DNA from 4 places in the Pediococcus sp. AC40 genome. Region 1 is predicted to be linked to each of the others. Evidence: predicted binding sites of a transcription regulator. Region 1 holds the regulator's gene; each other region holds the start of a gene.
The links. Region 1 encodes Rex, which represses fermentation and respiration genes when NADH is low (regulators of the CRP and FNR family bind a similar motif). Its sites were predicted from a motif close to TTGTGAANTANTTCACAA; they were not measured.
Positions count from the first base shown of each region.

Region 2: NL111_RS04070 (CidA/LrgA family protein) is a predicted target of Rex. The motif match lies at 5,111-5,128, and genes of this name have one in related genera.
Region 3: NL111_RS03640 (OPT/YSL family transporter) is a predicted target of Rex. The motif match lies at 3,030-3,047, and genes of this name have one in related genera.
Region 4: NL111_RS05115 (GntP family permease) is a predicted target of Rex. The motif match lies at 4,453-4,470, and genes of this name have one in related genera.

Region 1 is NZ_CP127012.1:1,601,500-1,608,947, forward strand. It holds gene NL111_RS07925 (hypothetical protein) at 1-63, shown strand, start outside; gene NL111_RS07930 (IS30 family transposase) at 196-1,269, shown strand; gene NL111_RS07935 (zinc ribbon domain-containing protein) at 1,609-2,145, shown strand; gene NL111_RS07940 (redox-sensing transcriptional repressor Rex) at 2,441-3,085, opposite strand; gene NL111_RS07945 (serine hydrolase domain-containing protein) at 3,100-4,077, opposite strand; gene tsaD (tRNA (adenosine(37)-N6)-threonylcarbamoyltransferase complex transferase subunit TsaD) at 4,093-5,130, opposite strand; gene rimI (ribosomal protein S18-alanine N-acetyltransferase) at 5,117-5,713, opposite strand; gene tsaB (tRNA (adenosine(37)-N6)-threonylcarbamoyltransferase complex dimerization subunit type 1 TsaB) at 5,694-6,422, opposite strand; gene galE (UDP-glucose 4-epimerase GalE) at 6,585-7,448, opposite strand, start outside.
Region 2 is NZ_CP127012.1:852,197-859,644, reverse strand. It holds gene NL111_RS04110 (nicotinate-nucleotide adenylyltransferase) at 1-271, opposite strand, end outside; gene yhbY (ribosome assembly RNA-binding protein YhbY) at 289-600, opposite strand; gene yqeH (ribosome biogenesis GTPase YqeH) at 649-1,758, opposite strand; gene NL111_RS04095 (YqeG family HAD IIIA-type phosphatase) at 1,761-2,285, opposite strand; gene rplT (50S ribosomal protein L20) at 2,535-2,888, opposite strand; gene rpmI (50S ribosomal protein L35) at 2,942-3,142, opposite strand; gene infC (translation initiation factor IF-3) at 3,167-3,667, opposite strand; ribosomal protein L20 leader region at 3,709-3,834, opposite strand; gene NL111_RS04075 (LrgB family protein) at 3,893-4,621, opposite strand; gene NL111_RS04070 (CidA/LrgA family protein) at 4,621-5,031, opposite strand; gene NL111_RS04065 (LytR/AlgR family response regulator transcription factor) at 5,319-6,053, opposite strand; gene NL111_RS04060 (LytS/YhcK type 5TM receptor domain-containing protein) at 6,053-7,448, opposite strand, start outside.
Region 3 is NZ_CP127012.1:745,069-752,516, reverse strand. It holds gene NL111_RS03650 (C69 family dipeptidase) at 1-682, opposite strand, end outside; gene NL111_RS03645 (PqqD family peptide modification chaperone) at 707-1,060, opposite strand; gene NL111_RS03640 (OPT/YSL family transporter) at 1,053-2,987, opposite strand; gene NL111_RS03635 (APC family permease) at 3,170-4,513, opposite strand; gene tdcB (bifunctional threonine ammonia-lyase/L-serine ammonia-lyase TdcB) at 4,621-5,673, opposite strand; gene ald (alanine dehydrogenase) at 5,723-6,829, opposite strand; gene araA (L-arabinose isomerase) at 7,239-7,448, opposite strand, start outside.
Region 4 is NZ_CP127012.1:1,054,471-1,061,918, forward strand. It holds gene yjeM (glutamate/gamma-aminobutyrate family transporter YjeM) at 1-748, shown strand, start outside; gene msrA (peptide-methionine (S)-S-oxide reductase MsrA) at 811-1,326, opposite strand; gene msrB (peptide-methionine (R)-S-oxide reductase MsrB) at 1,330-1,782, opposite strand; gene NL111_RS05110 (glycerate kinase family protein) at 1,976-3,130, opposite strand; gene NL111_RS05115 (GntP family permease) at 3,146-4,438, opposite strand; gene NL111_RS05120 (ATP-binding cassette domain-containing protein) at 4,613-7,144, opposite strand; gene NL111_RS05125 (replication-associated recombination protein A) at 7,396-7,448, opposite strand, start outside.

The DNA.
Region 1 (7,448 bases):
CTTAGTGATTCCATTAAGACCTATGAACGTAACTTGGAAGTTTCTGGTTTGAAACTAAAATAAGTTAATACTAATTAAGAAGACTAGGAAAGTTACGCGCGTTTTATAATTAAGTTAGCCACGCAGCCAAAATGGTAAAAAAAAAAAACACCAAGACGAAAAATTCAGGTATCATTGAAGTTCCTACAACAAACAATGAAAGAAGTTTTCGTCTTGATGCAAGAACAGTCTATCACACCACGCCCAAAAGGTCACCATTTATCGGAAATCGAACGCGGTCAAATCGCCGCTTGGCACATTGAAGGATGCTCAGCACGGCAAATAGCGATTCGATTAGGCGTCTGCCACCAGACCGTCAATAATGAGCTCAAGCGTGGTCGAGTCACGCAAGTTAAACGCGTTAATAATCAGAAACACTACTTTGAAATTTACAGCCCTGAAGCCGCTCAGAATCGCTATGAAATAAAGCGGCAAAACTGTGGACGTCCATTAAAATTTAGCCAAGTGACGGCCTTCTTAGCCTACTTTGATGATAAGTTCTGCCATGAGGGCTGGTCTCCGGACGCTGCTGTTGGTTATGCCCGTAAGCACCGGTTATTTAAGCCGGCCAAAATGGTCTGTACGAAGACTTTGTACAACTATATCGATGCGCAACTATTGGAGATCCGTAACCTTGATCTGCTGGAAAAAACAAAACGCCGGACGACCCAGCACCACTCGCACCAACATCAGCGCCTACTCGGTCGTAGTATTGAAGAACGGCCAAAGCGAGTAGAAACGCGCCACGAGTTTGGTCATTTTGAGATCGATACTGTCATTGGCAAACGTGCTGGTAGCGAGAGTGTCCTATTAACGTTTACCGAACGTAAAACGCGCTATGAGATTGTCCGCTTGATCGAGGGTAAAGACGCTGAATCTGTGGCTTATGCCATGCAAAATATTACGGCTGAATTCGGTGACGTTATGCGGACAGTCACGGCGGATAACGGAACAGAGTTCACCACGCTAACGGCTGCGCTTGAGGGTGTTGCCGAGACTTATTATGCCCACCCTTATAGCTCGGCCGAACGCGCCACTAATGAGGTCCACAATCGTATACTCAGACGTTACTTTCCTAAGGGGCAATCACTCGATCTAGCTACACCCAGTCTGGCCCGTCAAGCTGAATCTCGGCTCAACCATCTCCCGCGCCGCTTACTTAAGTTCTGTACACCAGCTGAAGTATTTCGAAAGGAATTAGCACGTGCGCGCAAAGGCCGCGCCGCCTAATCCTGATCCACCTGGAACTCCCATGAGCCCTTTCGTCTGTGTGCTTTATCGGCACTGGCTAACTTACTATTGCAATTTGCGACTAGGAAAGTTAGATAAATTTCCTAGTTTTTTTATTAATGAAGCAGGGTGGACTTGTTTCTCCTGCTGATACTTTGTAAAAGAGGTTTACAAAACCTTAATTGTGAATATATAATGGTTATATCTGTTAATTTAGGAGGAATAACAATGGTACAATCTGCAGTTGTTGAAAACGATAGCGATGCGTTTTCCGTTAGTTTATTAGCGTTTTAGGTAAAGGGAAGCATTACACTAGATGACGCCTTCTTACGGGTAAATATGCCAAATACAGTTTTCTTTGGTTTGGTTCCTGCCGGTAAGCAAAAAGATTCATCTCCCCTTTCAGGAATTACTAACGTATACACATCGAAATCATATAAGCTGAGCTCAATCTTTTTAGGATTATTAATTGCAATTATTGGAGTAGCGCTAATGGGCTCGTCATTCTTTTCGACACTAATCGCAATTATCGTTGGGGTGCTTTTAATTGGTAGTGGAATCAGAACCACGTTTAACTATGAACGTTCCGGAATTAGTAAAACAATTGACTTACCTTTCTTCGAAGCACATCATAGTGAAGAATTAGAAGAAAAACTCACCCAAAAATTAGCTACATATCAAGCGGATCGCAACGTGAGAGCACAAACGGACCGCACAATTCAACAAGGAGCTCAAAACACACAACAAATTGTTAACGCCGTAAGCGGAGATGCAAATAATGCCGCATCATCAGCGAGCGCATTTTGTGGTAGTTGTGGCGCACCGCTTGCTCAAGGTGCTAAGTTCTGCAACAAGTGTGGCGCTCAAGCTAACTAATCGAGTTATAAATTTGATTAATTACAAATAAAAAGAGACCAGAATTTTTCACAAATTCTGGTCTCTTTTTTGAGTCAACGAGCACGAAACTCAACCAAATTAAAGTTCACTAGCAAGATGCCAGCTTTTTCCAAAAATCCATCCCTTTCTTAGCAAATCTAAGATTTTTCCACTATCTTAGTATTCTATATACTTATGCACCTATCTTTTAAATTAAAGACCACGTATCCATAACCCATTCTTAAGCTAATAAAAAAACTTACCGCAATATATAAACAGTAAGCCTTCAATACATTTATTCTAATTCTTCAATTTCCCGCCGGTTAATTCCGTAAATTAGCGATTGTAGTTCCACAGAAAGGTCCACGTCTTGCACAATCACTTTTTCTGGCACGGTCAGTGGAACCGTAGTAAAGTTCAAAATTCCTTGAATCCCAACTTCTAGCAGCTGGTCAGTAAGTTCTTGAGCTTTTTCTGCAGGAACCGCTAAAATTGCCACGGTAATTTGTTGTTCTTTAATTTGTTCCTTTAGGTTTTTAATGTCATAAACTGGAATCTGGTTTTGCACCGTGTTCACCAATTTAGGATCAACGTCAAAAGCCGCGGTAATCCGTGCATTTCCAACCCGGTGGAACTTGAAGTTTAGTAACGCCCGTCCGAGGTTCCCTACCCCTACTAAAGCAACGTTTGCGTTAATATCTTGTCTTAACGCGTCATCAAAGAGTTCCAAAAGCTTTTGAACATCGTAGCCGTACCCACGCCGGCCCATTTGTCCAAAGTAAGAAAAATCCCGTCGAATGGTTGCTGCATCAATTTGTAAATATTCAGCCAACATTGCGGAGGAAACTTTTTCTACTTTTTGGTCTGATAAACGCCGCAAATAGCGGTAATACAAAGGTAACCGACGGGTGGTCGGAATTGAAAGTTTAAAATTAGCCATTTTTTCCACATCCTCTATTGAACAACTTTTAATATTTCGTCACGCATTGCCACGTGGACCTTTTCATCCTCGATATAATCGTGTAGCAACACGAGACCATGTTTATTTTGGTTATTAAAGGCAATTAACCCAGTTGGGCTGCTGCCGTAAAAGACATCGCGGTTTTCCTTGAAACGGCACCAGCCGAGCGATTGGCCGTCGACATCCACCTTCTTGATTCCATCAAACAACTGCGGATCAAGAATTTCTTTGCCTTGGTAACTTCCCCGATTAATCATCATTTCGGTGAAAACCGTTAGATCATTTAACGTTGAGAATAGGCCTGCATGCCCGCTTTCTCCATTTAACAACAATCCTAACTGATCTTCAACCTGGCCTTGAATTTGTCCCCGTTTAGGATCGTTTCTCGTTGGCACAAAACGCATCTTAGGGCGGTTAAGGTTAAACCCACTGTTAGTCATTGCCAACGGATACAAAATCTTGTCCTGTACCGCCCGGTCAATGGAACCGTCCACCGTCCGAATGATAATTCCCAGAAGGGCAAAATTTAACGGAGAAACTTGCACGTGGTCGCCAGGCTCAAAATCCGTGTCAACCATGTAAAGCGCATTGATAAATTCAATCCCGGTCAACCGGTACATTCCCGGAATTTCCACCGGAATCCCACTAGTGTGCGTTAACAAATGCAACACTAGCACATTCGGGTTGGAAAACCCTGGCAGGTACTTTTTAATCGGATCTTTTAACCGGATTTCTTGAATCGCTAAAAGCTGAAAAATCCGGGTCGTGGTCGCAATTACTTCAGTCATTGAACCGACGTCGTAAATCATCGAAGGATCAAGGCACACATTGCCTTCCTTACCGCCCTGCACGCCTTCGTAACGGCTTTCAATTTCGTTTGGTAAAATGAAGCTGTACGAAGCTCCATTAATATAGTGTTGTTGAATTCCCTTTTCAATCACCTGATGAATCTGGTGCATTTGCTCAGTCATCTTTGCCACCTCTTTTTATTTAGTCGCGCCCGGTTCCCAATCAAACTCTAGGCTCGGATCGGCATTAAGCGTCAAATCGGCTAATACTCCGTGACGCATCAGCATTTCGCCGGCTGCCCCAATCATTGCGCCATTATCTCCACAAAGTTTTAAGGGCGCCTTCACGAAATCTAAATCATTAAATTGGGCGCTGAGTTGTTGGTCTAAGGCATCCCGTAATCCCCGGTTCGCAGCAACGCCGCCCGCTAAAATCAACTGTTTGATTTCTAACGCTTTGCAAGCGCGGACCGTCTTGGCCACGATTACGTCAACCACGCTTTGCTGAAAACTAGCCGCTAAGTCCGCTTTATCCAATTCTTCGTGAACTTGGTCCGCGTGGTGTACCGTGTTGATAAACGCGCTCTTTAACCCGCTAAAACTAAAGTCAAAGTTGTCGTCGTGCTCCATGGCCCGTGGAAAATGGAACGTATCTTGTCCTTGGTGCGCCAATTCATCAATTGCTTTGCCGGCAGGATACTTTAATCCCATTACCCTACCTACTTTATCATAAGCTTCTCCGGCCGCGTCGTCACGTGTTTCGCCAATAATCTTAAATTCATTTTCCGCTGCCATATATACTAGTTCGGTATGTCCTCCGGAAACTAGCAACGCTAAAGCAGGGAATTTAATTGGTTTGACGAACCGAGCTGCGTAGATATGTCCCATCATATGGTTAACCGGAATCAATGGCAAATGATTTGCAAACGCAAAGGCCTTCGCCGCAGAAACCCCTACTAAGAGGGCACCCACTAGTCCAGGTCCGTAAGTAACCGCCACTGCACTTAGGTCCGTTGGCTGGACTTGTGCTTGTTTCATTGCTTGGTCAATGCACAGGGTGATTTGTTCAATGTGGTGTCTGCTAGCCACTTCTGGAACCACCCCGCCAAACCGTTGGTGACTGTCAATTTGGGTGGCAATGATGTTTGATAAAATAGTGTCACCATTTTTAATAACCGCTACGCTAGTTTCATCGCAGCTGGATTCGATTGCTAATATTAAACTATCTTGTTCCACGATATCCTCCCCGCCATTTCGATAAATCTAGTTGCATATCGATGGCGTCCTCATGGTCACCAAAGTAATAGCCCTTTTTCAAACCGACGTTTTCAAAACCAATCTTCAAATATAACGCCTGGGCATTAATATTACTCTTCCGCACCTCTAAGGTAACCTTCTTATACTCAATAAACTGGGCCTTCCGCACAATTGCTTCAATTAAAAACGAACCAATCCCTTGATTTTGGTATTCGGGAAGAATGGCCACGTTGGTAATGTGGGCAGTCTTCGCCCGGTCGTTAAATGAAGCCCCGATAAAGCCCATCAACTGGTCATTATGGCGAATCACCAAGTATAACCGGTCGACCTTTCTTCTTAGCTCGTTTGCAAATGCCGTCCGGTCCCAGGGAGTCTGTCCATCATACACGGCCCGTTCCACCATTAAAATCTCGGGGATGTCCGTATTAGTTGCCTGAGCCACAAAGTAGCTTTGTCCTTCAATTACCACGTTATGATGTGCAATTTCGAAGGCTTCTTCCCTTAGCCGGCGCGTTCGATTAAATAAGGTTCCTTGTGCCCAATTAATTAATTTGTCGAACATATGATTCTTTACTCTCATCGTTTGGATGTTTTTCCTTCCAATTTCTTTCCGCTTCAGTTACTCGTAAATATGCTGGTACAAAAGTATAGTAATTTTCTAACGCTTGTTTTTGCAAGCCTAGCAAACCTAGCGCATAGGCGTTCGGCAAGCTATTCAACGTGGTCGAATGCTCAGCAATTACTCGCAAAGTGTCTTCTACCATCGGTTGAAATTTTTCAAAATGGTTATTAATAAAGTAAACCGATCGTCCCAGTTCATTGATTTTTGCCAGCAAAGATTCAAAACTCAGGTGCTGGTCGGCAACCACCGGCGTAACTTCCATGCCATGCTTTTCGTAAATTCCCGCAAAAACATTTTGGTTGCGTGCATCAAAGAACGGAACTACCAATCCGTCGTTAGGTGCGTTTGGCACTAACATTGCTAAACTAGAAATGCCGACCAATTCAATTTCCAGCGTCATTGCTAACGTTTTTGCCGTGGTGACCGCAATGCGCAACCCGGTGTATGAACCGGGGCCTTTGGCTACCACGATGCGGTCTAAATCTGCTAACGAAACTTCTGCCGTTTTTAGCGTCTGTGAAATAATTGGCATCAGCTGTTTACTGTGATTTCTTTTAATGTTAGTGGTTTGGATCGCCAGTAATTGATCATTTTCAAGTACTGCTACACTAAGTGCAACGTTAGACGTATCCAATGCTAAAATTTTCATTTAGTTCGCTCCTCTTTTAGTCCCTTCTCACATTATCCTACAGAAACCGGCTTCCGACAACTATAGGAACGCATAGAGGCTGAGAAAAAATTTTTCTCAGCCTCTATTGTAAAATGTTTTATCAATTGTTTTCTATAATCATCATAAAAACGTATTTAAAATTTAACGATCTTCATAACCGCGAGGATGCTGTTGCTTCCAATTCCACGCTGTTTGGATAATTTCCTTAACATCATCGTATTGTGGTTGCCATTGCAAAACGTCCCGCGCTTTTTGGCTAGCCGCGATTAGTGAATCAGGATCTCCGGGACGACGTTCGGCAATTTCAGCTGGAATTGGTTCGCCAGTAACTTCTCGCGCAGCTTCAACCATTTGCTTAACCGAAAAACCGGTTGAAGAACCGAGGTTGAATACGTCACTATCGTTGCCAGCTTTGAGGTAGTTAATCGCTAAAATGTGAGCATCAACCAAGTCTAAAACGTGCACGTAGTCTCGAACGTTGGTTCCGTCAGGCGTATTGTAGTCGTCGCCAAAAATCTTCAATTGGTCTCGTTGACCGGCCGCCACTTGTAAAATAATGGGGGTCAAGTGGGTTTCGGGACCATGATCTTCACCAATTGAACCATCCGGGTAAGCCCCCGCAACGTTGAAGTACCGTAGCGCCACGAATTTAATTCCGTAAGCTTGGTCAGCCCAACGAATGATTTTTTCCATCATTAACTTGCTTTCCCCGTAAGGATTGATCGGTGCTTGGCGATCGTTTTCCTCAATTGGTGATTTTTCAGGAACCCCATACGTTGCCGCTGTGGAAGAGAAAATAATTCGTTTAACGTCGTGATCGCGCATTTCTTCAAGCAACGCCACCATTCCGGCGGTGTTATTGTCAAAATACTTCAACGGTTTTTCCATGGATTCGGGCACGATTGAAAAGGCCGCAAAATGAACCACGGTATCAATATTTTCCCGGTCAAAAACTCCCTTTAGAAACACATGGTTGCGGATGTCGCCTTCGTAAAAGCGAGCTTT
Region 2 (7,448 bases), 750 kb from region 1:
CCTGAATTGCCAAGCGAACCATTTCAACCCGGTGCTCCGCAGCAATCGCTTCTTTTTTATCCACGTGAGGTGGCAGATAATCTGGGACAAACAGAATTTTATCCAATCCTAATTGGCTAGCCACCTGTTCTGCAATCATTAAATGCGCGAGGTGCGGCGGATTAAACGTTCCGCCTAAAATGCCAATTTTCTTGCCCTTTGCTTGTGTTAGTGGTTCTTCAACCACCTCTACTTGAACTCCCGAAACACTTTTTGACTTTGTCGAAATCAATATTAATCACCTTACCATTATATCTTTTGAACGTTTTCTGAAATCTCTCTTTTATCTGGGTCTGCAGAAACTTTAAACAAAACCAAAACGTGACCGATCGTTTGGACGACTTGGATGTCGGTTTGCTGTTCAATAAACTCCTTAACCTCGGCAGTCGTTACGTCGGTATTTTGCTGTAAATTAATCTTTAATAATTCGTGGTTATCTAACGCACCGCCTAATTGAGCAAGCCAACTCTTGGTCAGTCCGTTTTTACCAACCGAAAAAACGGGTCGGAGATGGTGTGCTTGAGCACGTAAATAACGTTTTTGTTTTCCTCTTAATTTCAAATCAATACTCCCTTTATTTAGTTACTTACCAGCGATGGTACCTCGTTCTTAGATTAGAGCCCGCCGGATTACTACTGAAATACCCTTTGGTGCCCAAGCGGTAACCACGCTTCCCGCGGGAACTGCAATCCAGCCTAAACCTTCAAAGACCACGTCACTATCTTCCTCAATCTTAAAATGGTGGCGTGCTAATTCAGGCAAATTGGCCAGATTTTCTGCCGCAGGTGGTGTCAAAAGTTCTCCAGCGTGTTTTTCATAAAAATGATCGGCATTAGCTAGCTTAGTGCGATGAATCATTAGATTGTTATCAAAATAGGCAGTGACTGAGCCCGTTGAATTTTCGTAGTCAAAGCGCGCCAAAGCACCCGCAAATAAAGTTTGCTCATCACCTAATTGATAAACGCGCGGTTTAATCGTCTTTTTCGGCGAAATGTACTTAAGATCTTCCACCGTTAACACGTGTGCCATCTGATCGTTATGCACAATTCCCGGTGTATCAATCATTTTACTGTGATCGTCAAATGGAATTTCAATCCGATCTAACGTAGTTCCAGGAAAACGGGACGTCGTGATTACGTCTTTAATCCCGTTGCGTAAGGCAATCAAACTGTTAATTAAGGTTGATTTACCAACGTTGGTAACCCCTACGACGTAAACATCACGTCCATCGCGGAGTTGTTCAATCTTATCAAACAATTGTTCTACCGCAGGACGTTGTTTAGCACTGGTAATCATCACGTCTACCGGTTCAATTCCGTTAGCCTTTGCTTGTTGCCGTAGCCATTCCCGCATCCGGTGCCGTTTGATCGATTTAGGGAAAACATCCGCCTTATTACCAACTAAGAGAACCGGATTGTCCCCTACAAAACGGTGCAGTCCGGGAATTAAGCTACCATTAAAGTCAAACATGTCCACCACGTAAACCACTAGCGAATCTGAATCACTAATCTGACTCAATAGCTTTCTAAAGTCGTCATCACTAATGCTAACTGGTGCAATCTCATTATAATGACGCAACCGGAAGCAACGTTGACAATATAATTGTCCGCTTTCTAGACCTTTTTTTAAGGCCGACGCCGGCGTGTACCCCGGAAGCTGAGCATCTTCCGTTTGTAACGTTGCCCCGCACCCAATACACCGAATTTCTTCTTCGTTCATTCTTATAATAACTCCTTATGCCAAACTAATTCCGGATACTTTTTCTTCAAAGACCGCTTAATGAATAGCTCTAAAAAACGGTTCAACTTAGTATTCCAAGCATCCGTTTCAATTAAGGGCTTCACTAGCACTCCCCGTACTCCGGATAAATTGGCCGCTACCATGTCAGTAAGGAGCTGGTCTCCCACCATGATGGTCTCGGCCTTTTTTAGACGATATTGTCGTAAAACTCGTTTAATACCTACCGTTAACGGTTTTAAAGCTCGGGCATCAAACTCTAAACCAAAGCCAGCTACCGCCTTGGAAACCCGACTGTGGCTATTATTTGAAACTACAATTACCCGAATACCTTCCCGTTTCAATTCACTGATCCACCGCTTTAATTCTGGCGTGCCATCCGGATTGTTCCAGGCAATTAAAGTGTTATCTAGGTCGGTTAACACGGTGGTGATCCCCTTGGCCTTTAAATCTTTAGCGGATAGATTGTAAATTCTTTCAATCATCCACGTTGGTTTAAAAATGTTCATAATCTTTCTCCCCATGATTACTGTCTGTTCAATTATAAACGATAGGAATGCTTTTTGAAAAGAGAAGCCAACCTTAATTCTACTTCCATTCCGGACTTTTCGTTAAATTAAGACAGTAAGCGGTGATTACTTGGACAACTTAATGCGTTGGCACATTTTCATCCAAATTGACTCACTTCAAAATAAAAAGGACCGCGCTCACCATGGAGCGGACGATCCTTTTTAGTAGTCACTTAATTAAGTATCTAATTAAAGAGCTTTTTTAGCTTCTTCAGCCAAAGCCTTAAATGCGTCAGCATCGTTTACGGCAAGGTCAGCAAGCATCTTACGGTTCATGTCGATACCAGCTTCCTTAAGACCGTGCATTAACTTGCTGTAGCTCAAACCGTTCATTCTTGCAGCAGCGTTGATCCGTGCAATCCAAAGACGACGGAATTCGCCCTTACGGTTACGACGGTCACGGAATGCGTACAAACCAGACTTCATTACTTGGTCTTTAGCAACCTTAAATTGAATATGTTTTGCTCCGCGATATCCTTTAGCAAGTTTTAATACGCGCTTACGACGGCGACGTGTTACTGTTCCACCCTTTACTCGTGGCATAATAATTCCTCCTTAAATCACCCGCAGGTCATTTACTTTTCTGTTTAATTTAATTACTTGATGTTTGAAAGTAACTTCTTATAACGTTTTACGTTAGTACTGTCCATCATGTCTGTACCACGTAATTGACGACGTTGCTTCTTAGTCTTTCCATGGAAACGGTGACTTGTAAAAGCATTTGCACTCTTTAGACCGCCATTAGCAGTTTTCTTAAAACGCTTTGCAGCAGCGCGGTTTGTCTTCATTTTAGGCATAATCTGTTCCTCCAGAAATTTAAATTATTTATCAGCATTAGGAGCCAATACCAAGAACATGCTCCGACCGTCCATCTTTGGACGAGCTTCGATCCGAGCGATGTCAGAAGTCTCCTCAGCCATCCGTTCAAGTACTTTACGACCAATGTCTTTATGGGTAATTGCCCGACCCTTAAAACGAATTGATACCCGAACTTTATCTCCTTTGCCTAAGAACTTCTTAGCGTTCTTAAGTTTAGTGTTAAAGTCGTTTGTATCAATTGTCGGACTCAAACGGATTTCTTTAATGCTGACAGTCTTTTGCTTTTTACGAGCTTCACGTTTTTTCTTTTGTTGCTCGAAACGATATTTCCCATAATCCATAATCTTGGCTACTGGTGGTTTTGCCTTTGGGGAAACTACGACAACGTCAAGATTAGCTTCTTCAGCAATTTGGATTGCTTCTGCTTTTGACTTAACCCCTAATTGATCACCATTAACACCAATCAAGCGGACTTCACGAGCCCGAATGGTTTCATTTACCATTGTATCTTTTGCTATGGTTCTTCACCTCCAGGAAAATTATCGAGAATGCAGAAAAGCGGATGGCACACGCCACCCGCTTTTTTTGGATCTTCAACATCCATTCAACGTTCTTTAGCCCAGCAACTTCTAAGTTACAAGGCGAGAAGCGGTGGCCTCTGCTTTTTCTCAACGTTTACTAAGATACCAAAATAATCAGTCTCTGTCAACTAAACTAAAAAATTATTTTTACATAAAGAGGTTTACGTAGATTGGAACTAGAATGTCCATCGCTAGTGAAACGATTACAACCGCTACGGATGCCATTGCACCTTCAATTGAGCCTAATTGAACCGCTTTGGCTGAACCAACGGTGTGTCCGGAAACTCCCAGTCCTAATCCAGTTCCCACTTTAGAGATATTTTTGAGCTTAAAGATTTTAATTAAGAATTCGGCCAACGCGTAGATAATTACGGCGTTGATAATGCAGACCATCGCCGTAATTGCCGGATCCCCGCCGATTCCCTTTGCAATCGGCATGGCAATTGCGGTAGTTGCTGCTTGAGGCAGCATTGCCGCAATCGAAACTCGGGAGAGCCCCATTAGTTTGGAGACCATGTGAATACCAAATAGGGAAATAAAACCACCGACGAACAAGGTTAGGAATACATCTACCCAGTACTTCTTAAAAATATCGTTCCGTCGATATAGCGGAATCGCAAATGCCACGGTAGCCGGGTTTAAAAACCAAAAAATCATGTTGCCGCCTGGTAAATAGTACTTTTTATAAACTGCGACAGTTGTGGAACCAATTCCCTTTCCCCAAAGAACTAAGATTACAATTCCTAAAACCATTCCAACTAATAACGGGGTAAATAGGAAGAAGCCTTTGCTAACTTTAAAAAGCCACATTCCAATTAGATAAACTACTAAAGAAATAAAAATTCCGGTAAACGGTGTTGCTAAAGCTGCATCCATTATTCATCGTCCCCCTTTTTTCTCGTAATTTTTTGGTGAATTCGAATGAAAAATGCTCCTACGTATGCAATTACGACCAGGAGAATAATTGTCGAAATGACCACCACGATAATATCCTGGAGCCCTTCCCTTTTCATTAAATCCAAACTACCGGCTAATTGAATTCCCGATGGAACGAATAAGAAAGCAATTAAGCCAATCATAAAGTCACCAAATTTTTCAACTTGTTCGAGTTTAACAATGTGGGTCGCCAATAAAATATATAAAATAATCATACCAATTAACGGAGTGGGAACCACAATGTTTGCGGGAAATAGCTGAGAAATGATTTGCGAAACGAATAAAATCGCCGCAAAAATCGCCATTTGAACAAGGATTGGCGTCTTCTTTTTCTCTTGATCTTTTTTCATCAGAATTCCTCCTTAAAACACTTGATTCAAGGGCTTTTCTTCCCTTGCTCACCATTAATTCTAAGTGATTTTGATCGATTTGTAACCGTTTTCACAATCAATTGACCCTAATTCTGGATAGAATACCAACTACCCGAGATGAAATGCCCTTAACAATTCCAACGTAAAAAGTGACCACTTCTCTAAGCAATTTAACCTAGAGTTGTGATCACTTTTTAAAAATTAAGATAACTAAAACTTTATGGAATAACTTTAATTTCCATCAACTAAATCACCCGAATTATTACTCACTTCATCCCTAAGTGGCGTTTGGTTTCGTTAACGTACGAACGGCTCACCGGAATCTTAATTCCATTCGATAACGTCAATTGGTAGGTATGGTTGAAACTTGGTTGTAATTCAAAAACTGAATCAAGGTTAACCACGTAACTACGATGTACTTGCAAAAACTTTTGCGGATCCAATTCTGCCAATAGTTTTCGGAGAGGCTGCTTGCTGGTAACTAATGGTAAATTGGCCACGTGAATAATTACCGTACCCCCCTGCGCTTCTAAATAAATGATGTTATTTTTCTTAATCACGATCGTTCGTTCTTCATTAGTAATTGACAGTCGCGGATTAAGATATTTTTGCTGGTAATTGGCGGTATCGCGTTGCTGCCGATCCAATAATTTTTTGATTCGGTCAAGCGCTTCATTAATGCGACTTTGCTCAAAGGGTTTGAGTACGTAGTCCACTGCCTCAGAACTAAACGCATCTAAAGCATATTGGTCGTACGCCGTGGCAAAGATCACGTATGGTGAAACCGCCATTTTCTTCCATTTTTTCGCCAAAGCCATTCCATTACCATCTTCAAGCTTAATATCCAAAAATACCAAATCGGGATGTTCATTTGCTACATACTGGTCGGCCTCCACCACTCCATCAGCTTCCGCAACCTGGTCAACGATGGGGTTTTCCTCCAATAAGTAATTTAATTCTTGGCGAGCTAATGGCTCATCGTCAACAATCAATACTTTCATCACTTTTGCTTCCCTTCTTGAAATGGTATTTTCACGGTGATTGTCGTTCCTTCAGAGCTTGATTGAATATCTAAATTTGCTGCCTCACCGTAAAGTCCCGCAAACCGGGCGGTTAAATTTTGTAAAGCCGTTCCACTACCACTTTGAGAATCAACCACCTGGTGTCCTAACTGTTTTAAAATATGGGGGTCAATTCCGTGCCCGTTATCCGCAACCACGATTTTTAACGCGTTGGCAACTTGACTAACCCCTACCTTAATCTGTTGATCCTTCATTTTGGGATTAAAAGCGTGGCGAACCGCATTTTCCACTAAAATTTGGATTGTAAACGGTGGGACTAGGGCATTTTCGGACACCGCGTTGCTGAACAGCACCCGGTACCTTCCTGGAAAACGAGCCTGTTCCAAAGATAAATATGCTCTTACGTGTTTAAATTCTTGTGATAATGGAATTACCACCTCCCGGCTCCCCATCAAGTTAGCCCGGAAATAGGTACTTAATTGAATCAACAACTCCCGTGCCTTTTCACTGTCTTGGCGCATCACCGCGACAATTGTATTGATTGCGTTAAAGAAGAAGTGCGGGTTCACTTGGGCATGCAACGATTTAATTTCTGCGTCCTTAACTAGCTCAGTCTGCCTTTCCATATCACCCAGCATAATCTGCATGGCCAAGATTTCTCCGAGCCCCATCCCTAATTGAATTTCTACCGGGCTTAATCGCCACTGTTCTTTATAGTAAACTTTTAAGCTGCCAATAATCTGTTCTTTAATAAACAACGGGACCACAATTGCCGAATGGAGCGGGCATTTGGGCTCTGAACAATTAATTTCGTGAAAATTATTGGCAATTTGTACCTCTCCGGATTGAATCGCCTTCAAAGACAGATCGGTTCGAATCGGTTGCCCGGCAATGTGATGGTCGCTCCCCGCCCCGACGAAGGCGAGGATTTTTTGCTTATCCGTAATTCCGATTGCATCAAAATTAGTGTACTTAAGCATTAAATTGGCAACTTCTTGGGCCGATTTGTAATTAAGTCCCTGGCGAAATGCCGGTAACGTTTTTAATGCTAACTGGAGCACTGAACGAGTTTGGGTTGCTTGTACATCCACTTCTTGACGAAAATATAATGCAACGATTGATAAAAACACCGAAGTCCCTAGTGCGCTGACCGTAATCATGGGAATCGCGATATACCTTACCAATCGCCAACCCGTGGGACTAAAAATTAGGATAAAAGTCATCTGGATGGTTTCCATCAATAATCCAATCAAAAAACCGTGCCACGGCTTCATAGTCGCAAACCGATGCTGCTTTTGATTAGAAAACCATCCCGATAAAATTCCAATCAAAATTGAACTTGGAATATAAAAAAGTGCGTCGTTAGTTAAGGAT
Region 3 (7,448 bases), 860 kb from region 1:
CTTCGTCAGGATTCAAACCATGCTTTTCGACAAATTCTTGAATGCCATGCGCCCACATGTAATTGTCGGGATCATTAAAGTCAATATCTTCAATCGCGATTTGGTTAGCAGCCACGGCATAGCAATCGTCCGGAATCCGAACGGCAACCCATTGATGACCCGTAACAATTTCCATGTACCACACTTCGTCAGCATCATTAAATTGAACTCCGTTACCCTCTGCTGAACCATATTTTTTCACCAATTCGCCTAGATAACGAACTCCATCTCGAGCAGAATCAATAAACGGAAGTACTAACGTAGTCATGGAATCTTCTGCTAACCCATTTTTGACGAAGGGATCGTAAGCTAAAACTCGTTCGTTAGCGTAAACACTTTCCGTAGCGCTTTCACCAACGTTTTTTTCGTTAAAACCGTCTTCTTCATTAGGCCCTTCGCTCTCATCGGCGTTAGGTGTTGAAGTATACCGATAGCCACTTTCAGGCAACGGTACAGTTAATCCGTTATATGGTGATTTATAAATTTCTTGTCGTCCGGAGACGGCTGGTTGAACCAAGAAGCGTTTTGGATGAATAGCCACTAGACGATCTTCGTTTCTGGAAATATAGGTTGCGCCATCAAGCGAAGCCTGCTTTCCAACCATTACTGAAGTACATGCTGACATTTCAATTCTATCCGTCATGATAAATCCTCCTCTTAAATTTCTTTAAACTCGTTCGATAATCTGTTCGTTAACCTCTAGTTGCTTCAAATACAATAATAATCGACTATACAAATAGTCATTAGCTTCCTCGAAGCGTTCGCCTAAATTCTGACCAATCTCATACGCGCTGCGTTGCCCATCAATTTGTTGAAATACAAAACTGCCGTATTCATCTAAATCTAGGTAAGTAAACTCTGGAATTTTAAAATGTAATTTTCGTAAAAATTGTTGAATCCAATGGTTTTGAGCACGAATAATGGTCACTTGTTCGCCTTCAACTTTATAATTAACCCGCGGATTTTTCTTAAAAACTAATTCTTTTAGATCAGCATCCGTCAATTTAGGTGACTTACTCACGTTCTTCAGCCTTCCCTTGGTTTTCAGATTTTTTAATCATATACAACGGAATTATAATCGCTCCTGCCATAGCTGCTAGTAGTATTAATCCCATTGCGTTGCTTGCTAAAAAGCCACTTGGTGCACTATTACCCAGCAATCCGGTAACGTGGAAAATAATTCCAACAAGGCCGATGATTGAACCACCGGCAATTAGTCCAGAAGAAAGACTGACGCCGCTTTGTACCCGTTTGTCACGTAACTCTTTGTCTTTAGTAGTCTTATTGATCAAAAGTTTTAATAATGCCCCTACTAAAATAATTGAAGTAGTTGAAATTGGTAAGTAAAAACCTAACGCAACCGTCATAATTGGTAGGTCTAGCATCCAGAAAACTAAGGCCATCACAATCCCGACAATGATCATAATCCATGGTAAATCTCCAGACATGATGCCAGACGTTAAAGTTGCAATTAAGTTAGCTTGCGGCAATCCAAATGGCGGGTTAGAACCCGTAATCCGCAATTGCGGTTCCAAAAGTACCGTAGTTCCAATTACGGTGAGCACCCCCACAAAGCCAGCAATCATGTAGTACTTCATCATTTCCTTGTTTGAGCCGCCAATCATGTAGTTAACTTTTTGGGTTTGCATATATCCACCACCGACTGAAACCGTAGTAACAATGAATACCCCAAACAATAGCAAAATTTCTGTGTAATTTTTGGTAGTCCATCCCATCAATACGAAGGCCAAAGTCATGATTACTAGCGATGCAATAGTCATCCCTGACACTGGTTCGTTAGAACAGCCAATCGTCCCGGCTAGCCGAGCAGAAACAATTACAAACAGCAACGATAAAACTAACGTTAAAACCCCGCCAAGCAAGGCAACGACAACCGACCCTGAAATAATAAAACCAGCGATAAAAATGGCAATTACTGAAGCTAACAAGGCAATTAACCCGAACGCATTTTTATCTTCAGTAGTGCTATTTCGCGCATTAAGTACTTTTTTAATCGAAGTCCAAATTACCGGGATTAACTTAACTGCACCGATAATTCCACCACAAAGCATCATTCCTGCACCAATATACTTAACATACGAGCCTGCAACATCGTCAACGCTCATTTGGGAGATGCTCAGCGCGGCATCATTCCAAACGTGTGCACCACTTCCTGCCATTTGTGCAAAGTAACTAACTAAAGGCACTACTGCAAAATTTGATAAGATTGACCCCGCAAACATGGTCATTGCCACTTCTAGGCCAACCACGAAACCAATTCCAGCTAGCATAGGATTAACTTCTGTCGACATCTTCCATCGGTAAAATGAGTTTCCAGTGAAAGTGATCATGCTATTTACCCAACCAAAAACTTGAGAAGTAAATAAAGTAATTAAGCCCCCGATTCCAAAACCTACCCCTAGGAATTTTAATGAATCTCCACCGCTTTCCGAAGCGACTAACGCTTCGGTAATCGCCATGGATTCTGGGTAAGCGAGGCGCCCATGTTCCTCAACAATCAGATAATTTTGAACTAATGATGCGCTCCCAATGGCAAACATTACTGCCAAAGCACCAACCATTACCCCAGTGAAAAAATTAACGTGTCCGCCAATCAAGATAATTGCTGGAAGGACGTAAATCATCCCACTTGCAATTGCTTCTCCACCACTGGACATTCCTTGCAAAATATTTTTACCTAGGATGCCCTTTTTCTTAGCAAAAAGACTTACCAACCCCGATCCAATGATTGATCCAGGAATTCCAGCTGCTACCGTTAGTCCAGCTTTCATCCCCGAGTATGCTGTTGACGCTCCAAAGATTACGGCTAAAATAATTCCCATAATCAAAATAGCAATACTTCCACCATGCCCCTTTTTAGTAACGTAAGGAACGTACTTGCTCCTACCATCACCACCATAATCTTTCTTAGAAACATTTTGTGCCATCCAATTCAATCCCTTTCTTTAACAATCACTAATACCTAACTTTTGTGAATCAATTATCATATGTTTAATAATAGCGCTTCCACCTTTTCTTATCAAGTAGCGCTACTGCCTAACCATTGTCTACTAAAAAAGGCAGAAAGCCTCCCTGACTGGGATAGTTTTCTGCCATTTCAAACACAAAATTATTTTTCACTCTTAAAATTTTCTGGATACTTATTTTTTAAATAATAGTAGAAAATAACCCCTACTGCGGTGGCTACAATCCCAATCGCTGTCGTAGTAAATTGTGTGAAGAGCGTGTTAACCAAAATGAAAACTCCTCCTACAAGAGCAATTGCCGGAATTACTGGATAAAGTGGGACCTTATACGGTCGATTTGCATTTGGTGTCCGTTTTCTCAAAACAAATACCGCCACAAAAGCCATGCAGTAGAAGAACCAAATTACGAAAATTAGCATATTGGTAATTGCATCAAATTGTCCAGAAAGCATCATTAAGCAAGCAATCAAGTATTGGATAACTCCAGCTGCCCAAGGCACTCCCGCTTCATTTAATTTAGCAAAAACATCTCCGAATGGTAGTTTGTGTTCTTTACCCATTACGTAAGGAATTCTCATTCCTGTCATGGTGTATCCATTGAGGCCACCATACACTGAAATCAAGATACCGATTGTAACAAATTTACCTCCGATACCGCCAAAAATAACCTTTGCAACGTCAGAAGCAATGTTCAAATTTCCAGCAACGTGGTTAACTGGAGCAATGTAGAGAAATACGGCATTAACCAACAGGTAAACTACCATAATCAGTCCGATTCCAAGTGCAATCGCTTTAGGTAGATCCTTACGCGGATTTTTCATTTCACCGGCAATGTTACCAACGTGAATCCATCCATCATAAGCAAACATGGTCGCTAATAATCCATTCCCTAAAGCTGTCCAAAATCCGCGATGTGGGCCAGCTACAACTGGGAATAGTGAGAAGTTAACCGAACTACTGTGGAAGAATCCTAACAAAACAATTACGGCTAACGGGATCAGCTTAACCACTAAAGCTACCGATGTTACCCAACCACCAAATTTTGCGCTAATGCAGTTAACTAACAATAATGAAAGTGCAGTAATGATTGCTACAGGAACTATCCATGTTTGCGAAAGATTAAATAAGTTAGTGAATTGGGTTCCAAACGCAATCGCAATGGCCGCTACATTAGCAGGGAAATAAATAATTGCTTGTGCCCACCCTGCTAAAAATCCCCAAAAGTGACCATAAGTATGCTCAATATAACGTGTCAGGCCCCCAGTTTCAGGGAACATCGCCGCTAGCTCAGCACCAGTCAACCCAGCGCAAATACTAATTAGTCCACCCAATAGCCACGCGAAAAGGGCCATTGAGACCGTCCCAGTATATTCGGTTACCGCGGCTGCCTTAAAGAATACGCCGGTACCAATAACCGTTCCCATAACCGTTGCTAACGCCGGGAAAAAACCAATTGTCTTTTTTAGAGATGTACTATTATCATTCATTGATAATCACTCCTCATTGTTCCAATTTTAATTATTTTAAAAAAGGGACGCTGCAATTCATGCAGCATCCCTTAGATTTTCAATCTGCAATTGCTTGCCTAATCATTCTATCCAATCCCAACTTTGTGTGTATCAACTGGGGAGAAGAAGTGATCAATAATTTGTGAAACCCGTTGAAGGTCAACGTTACCACCGGATACTAGGGCAACGACTTTCTTACCTTCGATCCATTTCTTATCAATCTTGCCTGCCTCAAGTGCAGCAGTTGGTAATGCGCCAGCACCTTCTGCAACAATCTTGGTGCGTTGCATCAAGTCCTTCATTGCTTTAGAAATTTCTTCTTCACTAACTAGAACAATTTCGTCAACTAACTTAGAAACAATTCCGTAAGTGATGTCCCCAGGAACAGCTACATCAGTGCCGTCAGCAAGCGTAAAGTCATCGTGATGCTTTACAATCTTACCAGCATCTACTGAAGCCTTCATTCCGTGAACGTTTTCGGATTGAACCCCAACTACGTGAATGGAAGGGTTGATTGACTTAACTGCTGTGGCAATTCCGGAAATCAACCCCCCACCACCAACTGGTACAATGATGGTTTCTACATCAACCAAGTCTTCGAGGATTTCTAGCCCGATGGTTCCTTGTCCAGCACAAACGAGGGAATCGTTAAACGGATCAACAATCGTCTTTCCTTCTTTTTCAGCTCTTTCATGCATCCAGTCGTGAGCATCATCGAAAGTTGCTCCGTGAATATCAACTTCAGCACCGTAACCCCGCGTAGCGTCACGCTTCATTTGAGGAGCTTCGTCCGGCATTACAACCGTGGTGTCAATTCCAGAAAGTTTACCAGTTAAAGCAACCCCTTGCGCATGGTTCCCAGCTGAAGCTGTAATTACTCCATGCTTTTTTTCTTCATCAGACAAGTGGTTAATCTTATTATTAGCTCCTCTGAATTTGAATGAACCAGTAAGTTGCATATTTTCAAGTTTTAAATATACATCTGCATGAGCAACATTGTTACTTAAAAACATTGACTGAACTAATGGCGTCCGACGTGCGTACTTACCAATTACTTTACGCGCTTCTTCAATTTGATCTAAGTTTAATAAATCGTAGGTTTGAGCAACTACTTCATTTCTTGGTTCGTTATTTTTCATGATTTTCACCTCATAATTTAAACGCAAATTTAAAAGTTCGAACGCCTATTTATACATCTAGTTCAGTGTACGGAAGGTCTAACGAATCTGCAAGACCCTTGTTAGTTACCTTACCTTCGTAGAGGTTGACCCCAGATGCTAAAGCTTTATCTTCCTTGATTGCTCCTTCAATTCCCTTATCGGCAATTTCCAAAATATAATCAAGGTTACCAGCTGCTAACGCCATTGTAGCAGTCCGTGGAACGGCACCAGGTTGGTTTGGTACAGCGTAGTGGATCACACCATCCTTAATGAAGACTGGGTCATCAATAGTGGTTGGGTGATCAATGGTTTCTACTGTTCCACCTTGATCGATCGCAATATCAGCGATTACAGAGCCCTTCTTCATGCTTTTTACCATGTATTCTTTAACCAACTTCGGTGGCTTTGAGCCTGGGATTAAAATTGTGGATACAAAAATATCAGCATCTTTAATTTCTTTTGCAAGATTTTCTTCGTTTGATTTAACTACGCGAACGTCTTTACCCTTATATTGTTCTTCCAATTGAGCAATCCGGTCGTCGTTTAACTCAATAATTACTACTGAGCATCCTAAACCTAAAGCAGTGTCTGCAGCGCCTGTCGCGGCGTTACCCCCACCGAAAATCACTACATGTCCAGCAGGGATAACTCCTGGAATTCCAGAAACTAAAATACCTTCCCCTTGATGTTGTGCTTCAAGGTAATACGCTCCCATGATTACTGAACGACGCCCCGCAATTTGGCTCATTGGTGCTAACAACTCTAATTTACCATCCTTAACGATGGTTTCACCACCGATTGCAGTAACTCCGGCCTTCATCATTGCTTCAACAGTTGGTTTGGAAGATGCAAGGTGTTGGAATCCCCAAATGATTTTACCTTTATCAAAGTATTGGTATTCTTCAGCATCAGGTTCTTTAACCTTAATGCACAATTCTGCTTTCCATGCATCTTCATGAGAAACAATCTTCCCACCAGCTTTTTCAAATTCTTCGTTAGAAAAGCCTGCACCGATTCCGGCATCCTTTTCAACTAAGACTTCATTACCGGCATCAACCATCTTTTGAACATTTTCCGGCGTGGCCGCTACACGACCTTCCCCTTCTTTTTGTTCTTTAATAACAGCAATTTGCATAAAGACACTTCCTTGTGATTTATTTAACTACACGTATATTATTGCACACTTTACTCAAAGAAGTAAAGCGGTTGCATAATTAAAATCCAATTAGTTTATTTAGATTTGGTTATGTAAATATTATTAAAAATTCTACAAATCGCTATTAAATGCTGAATTAACGATATAGATAATCTAATCTAATTCAAATTTTTGTTCAATCTCGGCACTCAAATGATTAGAAAAATAAAAATAATGGATTCACATTCACAAAATTACGTCCTTAATTGAACTACTAATCACGTAATGTTAACCTTCTTCTCTGATAATTTTTATGTTCTTTGTTTTTTGACCCTTTATCGAATCATAATAAAAGAACTGATCAATTAAATCGATCAGTTCTTTTAGAAAAATTTACCAAAGTAAATAATTATTTAATGTTAACGTATGTCAATCCAAACATGTTGCTGAGATCTTGTAATTGTTCAGCATCCACGTTGAAGGAAAGTACGGTATGATGACCACCACCAAGTGTGAGCCAGCCTTCAGCACCCTTCTTCCAACCTTGTTTTGGAGTCCAGAGTTGTTTAGCAACTGGAAGATGTGGCGTTTCTTTTTCAGGCTTGTTGCCTTGAACATC
Region 4 (7,448 bases), 550 kb from region 1:
AATCGTAATCGCGGTAGGTTACTCATTTGCGATCTTCCTCTGGGGAGTTTCAGCAAACTGGCACACCGTAATTTTGGAACAAAAAGCTAACTTAGGTAATATCACGTACGTAATGATGCAGAACTTAGGATTAGAGTTGGGTAAAGCAATGGGCTTGAGTAGTTCAGCTGCAGTTGCGTTAGGAACGGCCTTCTCAAGATTCTCTGGTTTAGGAATGCTGTTAGCTTACGTTGGTTCCTTCTTCGTTTTAAGTTACTCACCATTAAAATCATTCATCTTAGGTTCACCTAAAGAATTGTGGCCAAAGAAAATGACCGAACTAAACAAAAACGGCATGCCTGCTAACTCAATGTGGTTACAAGCAATCGTAGTTAGCGTATTTATCGCTGGAATTTCTATTTTAGCTTCAATTACTCACAAAGAAGCCACTTTCTTCTACAACGTGTTGACTTCCATGAGTAACGTTTCAACTACTTTGCCATACATCTTCTTAGTAGGGGCATTTCCATTCTTCAAGGCTAAAAAAGACCTTGATCGGCCATTTGAAGTTTACCGTAGTCGGCCTTGGATGCTAACCATCGTTACGGTAGTGTTAATTACCGTCGGCGTCGGAATTGTCTTTACCGCAATCTCACCGTTCATTTCCGGAGATTTGTTCACCGGATTATGGACCGTGGCAGGACCGTTATTCTTCGGTTTAATTGCTTGGGCATTCTTAGTTAGACGTGAAAAGAATAAAAATATTTAATAAATAAAAATCGTAAGTTTCAAGCATGTGCTTGGACTTACGATTTTTTTATTTGCGCCTTTTTATTGCCAATGGGTTTGTTTAAACTGACTTCGCCCGCCAGCCTCTTCAATTTGGTATCTCCGCGGATTCTTTTTATAAAATTGCTGGTGTTCTTCTTCCGCCGGATAAAACGGTTGGGCATCCTCAATGGTAGTGACGATTGGTTCGTCAAATCTACCTGATTCCGCGAGTGCTTTACGGGAAGCCAACGCATCCTGGCGCTGTTCTTCGCTGTTAACGTAAATTACCGGTCGATAGCTGTCCCCTCGGTCTTGGAATTGCCCCATCGCGTCTGTAGGGTCCGTTTGTTGCCAATATATTTCTACTAACTCCCGATAAGAAATAATTTCAGGATCAAAAGTGATCTGGACCGCTTCAGTATGGCCGGTGGTGTGCGAAGCTACCTGTTCATAAGTGGGATTTGGTACATGTCCCCCAGTATAACCAGAAACGACGTTTAAGATTCCAGGCTGCGTTTCAAATGGTTCGACCATACACCAGAAACATCCGCCCGCAAAAATAGCTGTTGATGTCATAAGTTACCCTTCTTTATCAAAGATTTTTTTCAAATAGCCGAGGTGATGCTCTTCCAATTCATCGTACGGGATGAACTTCAGCGCTGCCGAATTAATACAATAACGCACGCCTCCAGCTTCTTGTGGACCATCCAAAAACACGTGTCCTAAATGGGAGTCAGCTTGTTTGCTGCGCACTTCCACACGTTCCATTCCCCAGGATTGGTCCCGGTGTTCGGAAACTAACTGAGGGTCAATTGGTTGGCTAAAGGCTGGCCATCCACAGTGAGCGTCATATTTAGCGGTAGAGCTAAATAATGGTTCTCCACTGACTACGTCAACGTAAACTCCTTTTTCATAGAAGTTATCATATTTCCCGCTAAAGGGACGTTCTGTAGCCGCTTCTTGCGTCACCGCATATTCTTCAGGACTAAGCTTTTCTTTTAGCTCAGCTTTAGAAAGTTTTTTGTTCTCCATTTGCAGCACTCCTAACCACTAAAATGAATATAAATACATATTTATGGGTAATTTTGTTTAATTAACCCCCTAAATATACAATTGGAAGATTAAAATAGAATTAGATCTTCGATCGTTGTGGCTACATTATAAGCTGAATATTTTCAAAAGCAAATAATTGGCTTGCCCGTAAATTTATGGGACAAAAGGGTTCTTATTTGACCGAACCAATTCCTTTCTTAATTAACCGAGCGATATTCTCCGCAACTTGGGCAACATCATGAGGACCAGTTGCCAAAGCTTCGCGTAGCGACTTAACTCCGGATACGCTCGTAAAAATTGCGTCAATTGCGTTATCTGCGTATAATTCATCAATTCCCTTGCCGACGTTACCAGCAATTACAATCACCGGCGCATCTGGAGCAACTGCCTTAGTGGTTAGTGCCACCCCATAGGGAGTTTTGCCATACTTAGTTTGAAAATCGATTCCCCCTTCTCCGGTAAATACGTAGTCCGCATTTTGCGCCTTATTTTTTAATCCACTGTATTCGATTACGATGTCGATCCCTTTTTTCATGGTTGCGTTAGTAAATGCTACTAGCCCGGCACCTAAACCGCCTGCCGCACCAGCACCAGGGCGATTAGCTAAATCAAGCCCTAAATCGCGCTGTAAGACTTTTGCATAATGAGTAAGGTTTTGATCCAGAAGTTGAACCATCTCGGGAGTCGCGCCCTTTTGGGGACCAAAAACCGCCGATGCGCCTTGTTTACCAATTAAGGGATTGGTGACGTCTGAGGCGATGATAATTTCCGTTTTTTTGATTCGGGGATCGATTTGGGTAACCCTAATTTGCTTAAGTTGATTTAAATTGCCCCCGCCTAGTTGAATAGCTTGACCACTATCGTCTAGCAACTCTGCTCCAAGAGCTTGGGCCATTCCGGCACCGCCATCGTTAGTGGCACTGCCACCGATGCCAATGATTAACCGATCAACTCCTTGATCAAGTGCCTTTAAAATCAGTTCGCCCGTCCCGAAAGTAGTTGCTTTTAATGGATTCCGAGTGGTTTTCGTAACGTATTGGATTCCACTGGCTTGCGACATTTCAATCACGCCGGTATACTGGTCACCTAAAATTCCATAAGTAGCGTTTACGGGCTTACCAAGTGGACCGGTAACTTCAGCAGTCAACAGCCGTCCCTTAGTGGCGTCAACTAAAGATTGTACGGTTCCTTCACCACCGTCTGCCATGGGAACGAGTGTATAAGTCGCTTCCGGAAAAATTCTTTTAAGTCCCGTTTTAATGGCGTTAGCGGCTTGTTTAGCTGTCATTCCATTTTTAAATGAATCTGGTGCAATCACAAATTTCATTATTCTACTCCTTTATTAAAAGAATCCATACATTACGGTTGCAACGATGGTCATTGACAATCCGACCAAGGTTTCATAGATAATTGAACGAGAACGTTCCTTAATTTCCATATGCATGGCATTGGCTGTAACGTGAAAATAATTCCCGTGTGGCAAGTGATCAATTACCGTCGCCCCAGTATGTACCATCGCAGCAGCGCCTAACGGACTTACCCCAAAACCTAAGATGGCCTTACTAAAGGAACCCGTGGCTAAGATAACCCCCGTCGACGTTGAAGCAGTTGCCGCCGCCATTAAGATTCCAGCTAACGGCGCCAAGAAGACTCCAGAAACGTGGCTGATTTTGATTAATTCAATAATTTTATTTGGCAAACTAGACGTGGTAATTAACGCGCCAATCATTCCTGCCCCGATTAAAATCATGACTACATCGGTCATTCGGGCAATTCCAGATTGAGCGTAAGCCTTTAATTGTCGTCCCTTTCGCATTGCTAACGTCCCAACTACGGCAGCAAAGGGAAGCACGTAGGTGGCATCCAAATTTAAATTAGTTAAACCGTGAATATGTAAAAGTGAACTTAACGGATTTAGTAGCAACAAAACAATCGCTAAAATCGGGGTTACCAAGGCTGTGGCCAATGATGGCAACTCCGTAGGTTGCTTAGGCTTAGTTAGATTTGCAATATCCGTATCTAAGACTGCACTCCCACGATGCTTCAAAAAGGATGCCACTACAACTGCCACAATTAAACCAACGACACTGGGAATAAAGTCTGCAATCATGATCTGACTTAGATTAACGCCAAACCCTTTTGCTGTAGCAATCGAATTGGGATTTGGTGAAATAATGTTTCCGGCTTTGCCGCCTCCGGAAAGGGCAACTAAGAGCGCCAATTTTGAAATATGCATGCGTTGGCCAACTTCAAGCGCAATCGGCGCAACGATTAAGACGGCAACTGGGATAAAGACTCCCACTCCCGTAATTACCATTGTCGCTAATGCTAAACTAAATAGCGCTAACTGATCCCCCAGTTTGTTAACAATGGTCTTAGCGATCACATCCGCTGCGCCGGATTCCATCATCACCCCGGCAAGCATTCCGGCTGCAATTACCCGTAACACAGTTCCCATAACGCTTTGCGAGCCTTGAATGAGGACGTTAATGGTTTGGCTAAGTCCTGCTCCACCTAGCAAACAACCTAAAATTGCCCCCAACATTAACGAATAAACGGGGTTTAATTTCTTGAGAATAAGGATAATGGCAACGGCTAACCCCACTAGCGCTGCCCACCATGGTAATAAATGCATGAAATACTCCTTTCTTGTCAATCAATTCACATAACATTATACAGCTAATCACAAAGTAAAATAACCTCCTTTTCAAAAGTAAGCGCTTAACTTAGCAAATATGTAAAAAGGCTCTCCGTTACCAGATCCTCACCCTTCAGTGAGCATTGGTAGCAAAGAACCACGTAATAATTATTAATCTTTTGCTGTGTTCTTAAAACGGCGCCAATAATTTGCCAGATATTGGGTGGTGAGACTTTGAGGATCTTTAATTAATTCACCAGGCTGACCGGTTGCAACAAGCTTTCCACCATTTTGACCACCAGTAGGGCCTAAATCAATTAAGTAATCCGCATTTACCATTAAATCGAGATCGTGGGTAATCACAATAATGGTTGCCTGTCGATCTAGCAAACGTTGCATGACTTGTAAAAGCACGCGGACGTCTAAAGGATGCAATCCAATGGTTGGTTCGTCAAAAACAAATAGGGTGTTGGCTTGTTGCTGATTAAGATGCTTCACTAGTTTTAAGCGTTGCGCTTCCCCGCCCGATAAGCTAGGAGTATTTTCACCCAAATGTAAGTATCTCAATCCGACTTCCATTAAGTTTTGCAAGTCTTGTTGAATCTTGGGTTCGTCCTTAAAGACGGTAATCGCTGATTTTACGTCCAAGTTTAAAACGTCCACGATCGACAAACCGTGCCATTTAATTTGCTGAATTTCAGGATTGTACCGTTCTCCATGACAAGTTGGGCAGACTTGTTGCATGTCTGGTAAAAACTGAATATCTAAAGTAATGCTTCCCGTCCCACCACAAGTCGGGCAGGCGCCCTGCTTGTTGTTGTAGGAGAAGTAGCTTGCCGTGTACTTTCGTTTTTTTGCTGCAGGTTGGCTAGCATATAGTTTACGTAAATTGTTCATGATATTAGTATACGTGGCAACCGTTGATCGAACACTTTTGCCAATTGGTTCGGCGTTGACGCTGACTACCTTTTTCAACGGGGTTTTTAGCTGCGTTACTTGTTTAGGGAGACTACGTTTTTGGGATTGCGCGGTGATTGCTGGGACTAAACTATCTAGGATTAAACTAGTCTTCCCCGCACCGGAAAAGCCGGTAACCGTGGTAAGCCGGTTGACGGGGATTTCAGCCCGCACATTTTGTAAATTGTAGTAGTCTTTAACGGTAAAATCGATTAATTTAGCAGGGTCCTGATTATTGATCTTCCGGACGTGAATCGTTGCGGTTCCCTTCAAGTAAGGGCCAATCAAGGAATCGGGATCTTCGGCCAATTCTGCTGGAGTGCCTTGATTCAAAATATAGCCGCCTTCCTGACCAGAACCAGGGCCAATTTCAATAATTTGATCAGCAGCGCGGATAACGGCTAAATTATGGTCGACGACCACCAATGAATTTCCTTGATCAACTAATTCCCGAAAGACTTTTAGCAAACCACTGACGTTATCGGGATGCAAACCAATGGAAGGTTCATCCAACACGTATAAGACTCCCGTAGTCTTTGTACGTAAAGTTCGTGCTAATTGGATTCGTTGTAACTCCCCTGTCGAAAGACTATTACCGTTTCTTGAAAGGGTTAGATAATCTAAACCTAGATCGAGTAAAGGACGTAAGTTATGGCTAAATTCGGCAAACAAACTATCCGCCATCTTTTGCATGTCCGCGGGAAGTTCTGCGAGGACCTTTTCCATCCAGGAGTTTAAGTCGCCTAAGGCAAGGTCAGAAACTTCGGCAATGTTTTTTCCGCCGGTCGTCTGCTGCATTAATTCCGGTTTCAACCGGCTTCCGTGACAGACGGGACAAGTCGAATAGTTAAAAAATTGACTTATCCGAGCCTGCGCCCGTTCGCTTTTGCTCGTTTTAGCTGATTCGAGTACGGCCTGATGCGCATTTTCGTATAAAGCGTTAAAATCATGGAAAACCCGGCCGGTTCCCGAACGAAAGTCCATCCGGTATTTTTTCTGGGGACCGTTTAAGATAAAGTCCTTTTCTTTAGCAGTCAATTCTTTGTAAGGCACGTTAATCCGCACACCGGCCTGTTCGGCAACCTTGGGCATAAAGTTTCTTCCTGGAAGATGCCAGGAAGCGACTGCACCATCAGCAACACTAAGGTTAGGATCACCGATTAATTTATCTTCGTCCAGTTGCCGGACTTTTCCAGTCCCCTGACAACGCTCGCAAGCTCCGTCACTATTGAAGGAAAATTGCTCCGCACTAGGGACGTAAAAGGCAACTCCACAAACGGGACAGGTGATTCTACCCATTGCATCACCACTTTCACTCATTGCTTGAGCAATCGCTAAGCTGGGCTTTACTCGGTGACCATTGGGGCAAACGGGCGAACCTAAACGAGAAAAAATTAATCGAATTACGTTTAAGGTCTCGCTCATCGTCCCAACCGTGGCCCTTTCGGACGGAACGCTCGGTCGTTGTCGAAGCGCCAAGGCGGATGGAATATGTTCTACGCTAGTGACGTCCGCCTGTGAGCCTAGTTTAATCCGTCTTCTTGTGTAGGTCGACAGGGCTTCCAAATATCGCCGAGAGCCTTCTTCATAAAGGATTCCCATGGCTAACGAACTCTTCCCGGATCCGGAAAGGCCCGAAATTGCAACAAATTGGTGTAAAGGAATGTCCACGTCAATATTTTTTAAATTATGGACACGTCCTCCGCGAACGTTAATTTGGGTTGGTAAGACTGCTTGATTTTCCATTACTGCTTATGGATCTCCTTTCGAATAACAACATTTTTAAGATAGCCATGGAGTTGTAGGCAATAAGAAAAGTTGAATATTTTTCCGTGAAACCTGCTAACTGCAATTCTATTCTCATTAGATAATAAATTAAAATTGTGTTTGTGATACTTTTTAAAACGACGTTATTTTTTATTAAAAATATGAACTATTTTACGAGTACTAATTTTCAAGCAAGGTCGTAGAGTTTCCTTGTTTACTTTTCTATTGGATTAGTCATGCCTCCGATGCCAATCTTTAATTTGTTTTAACCGCTCTTTAAAGC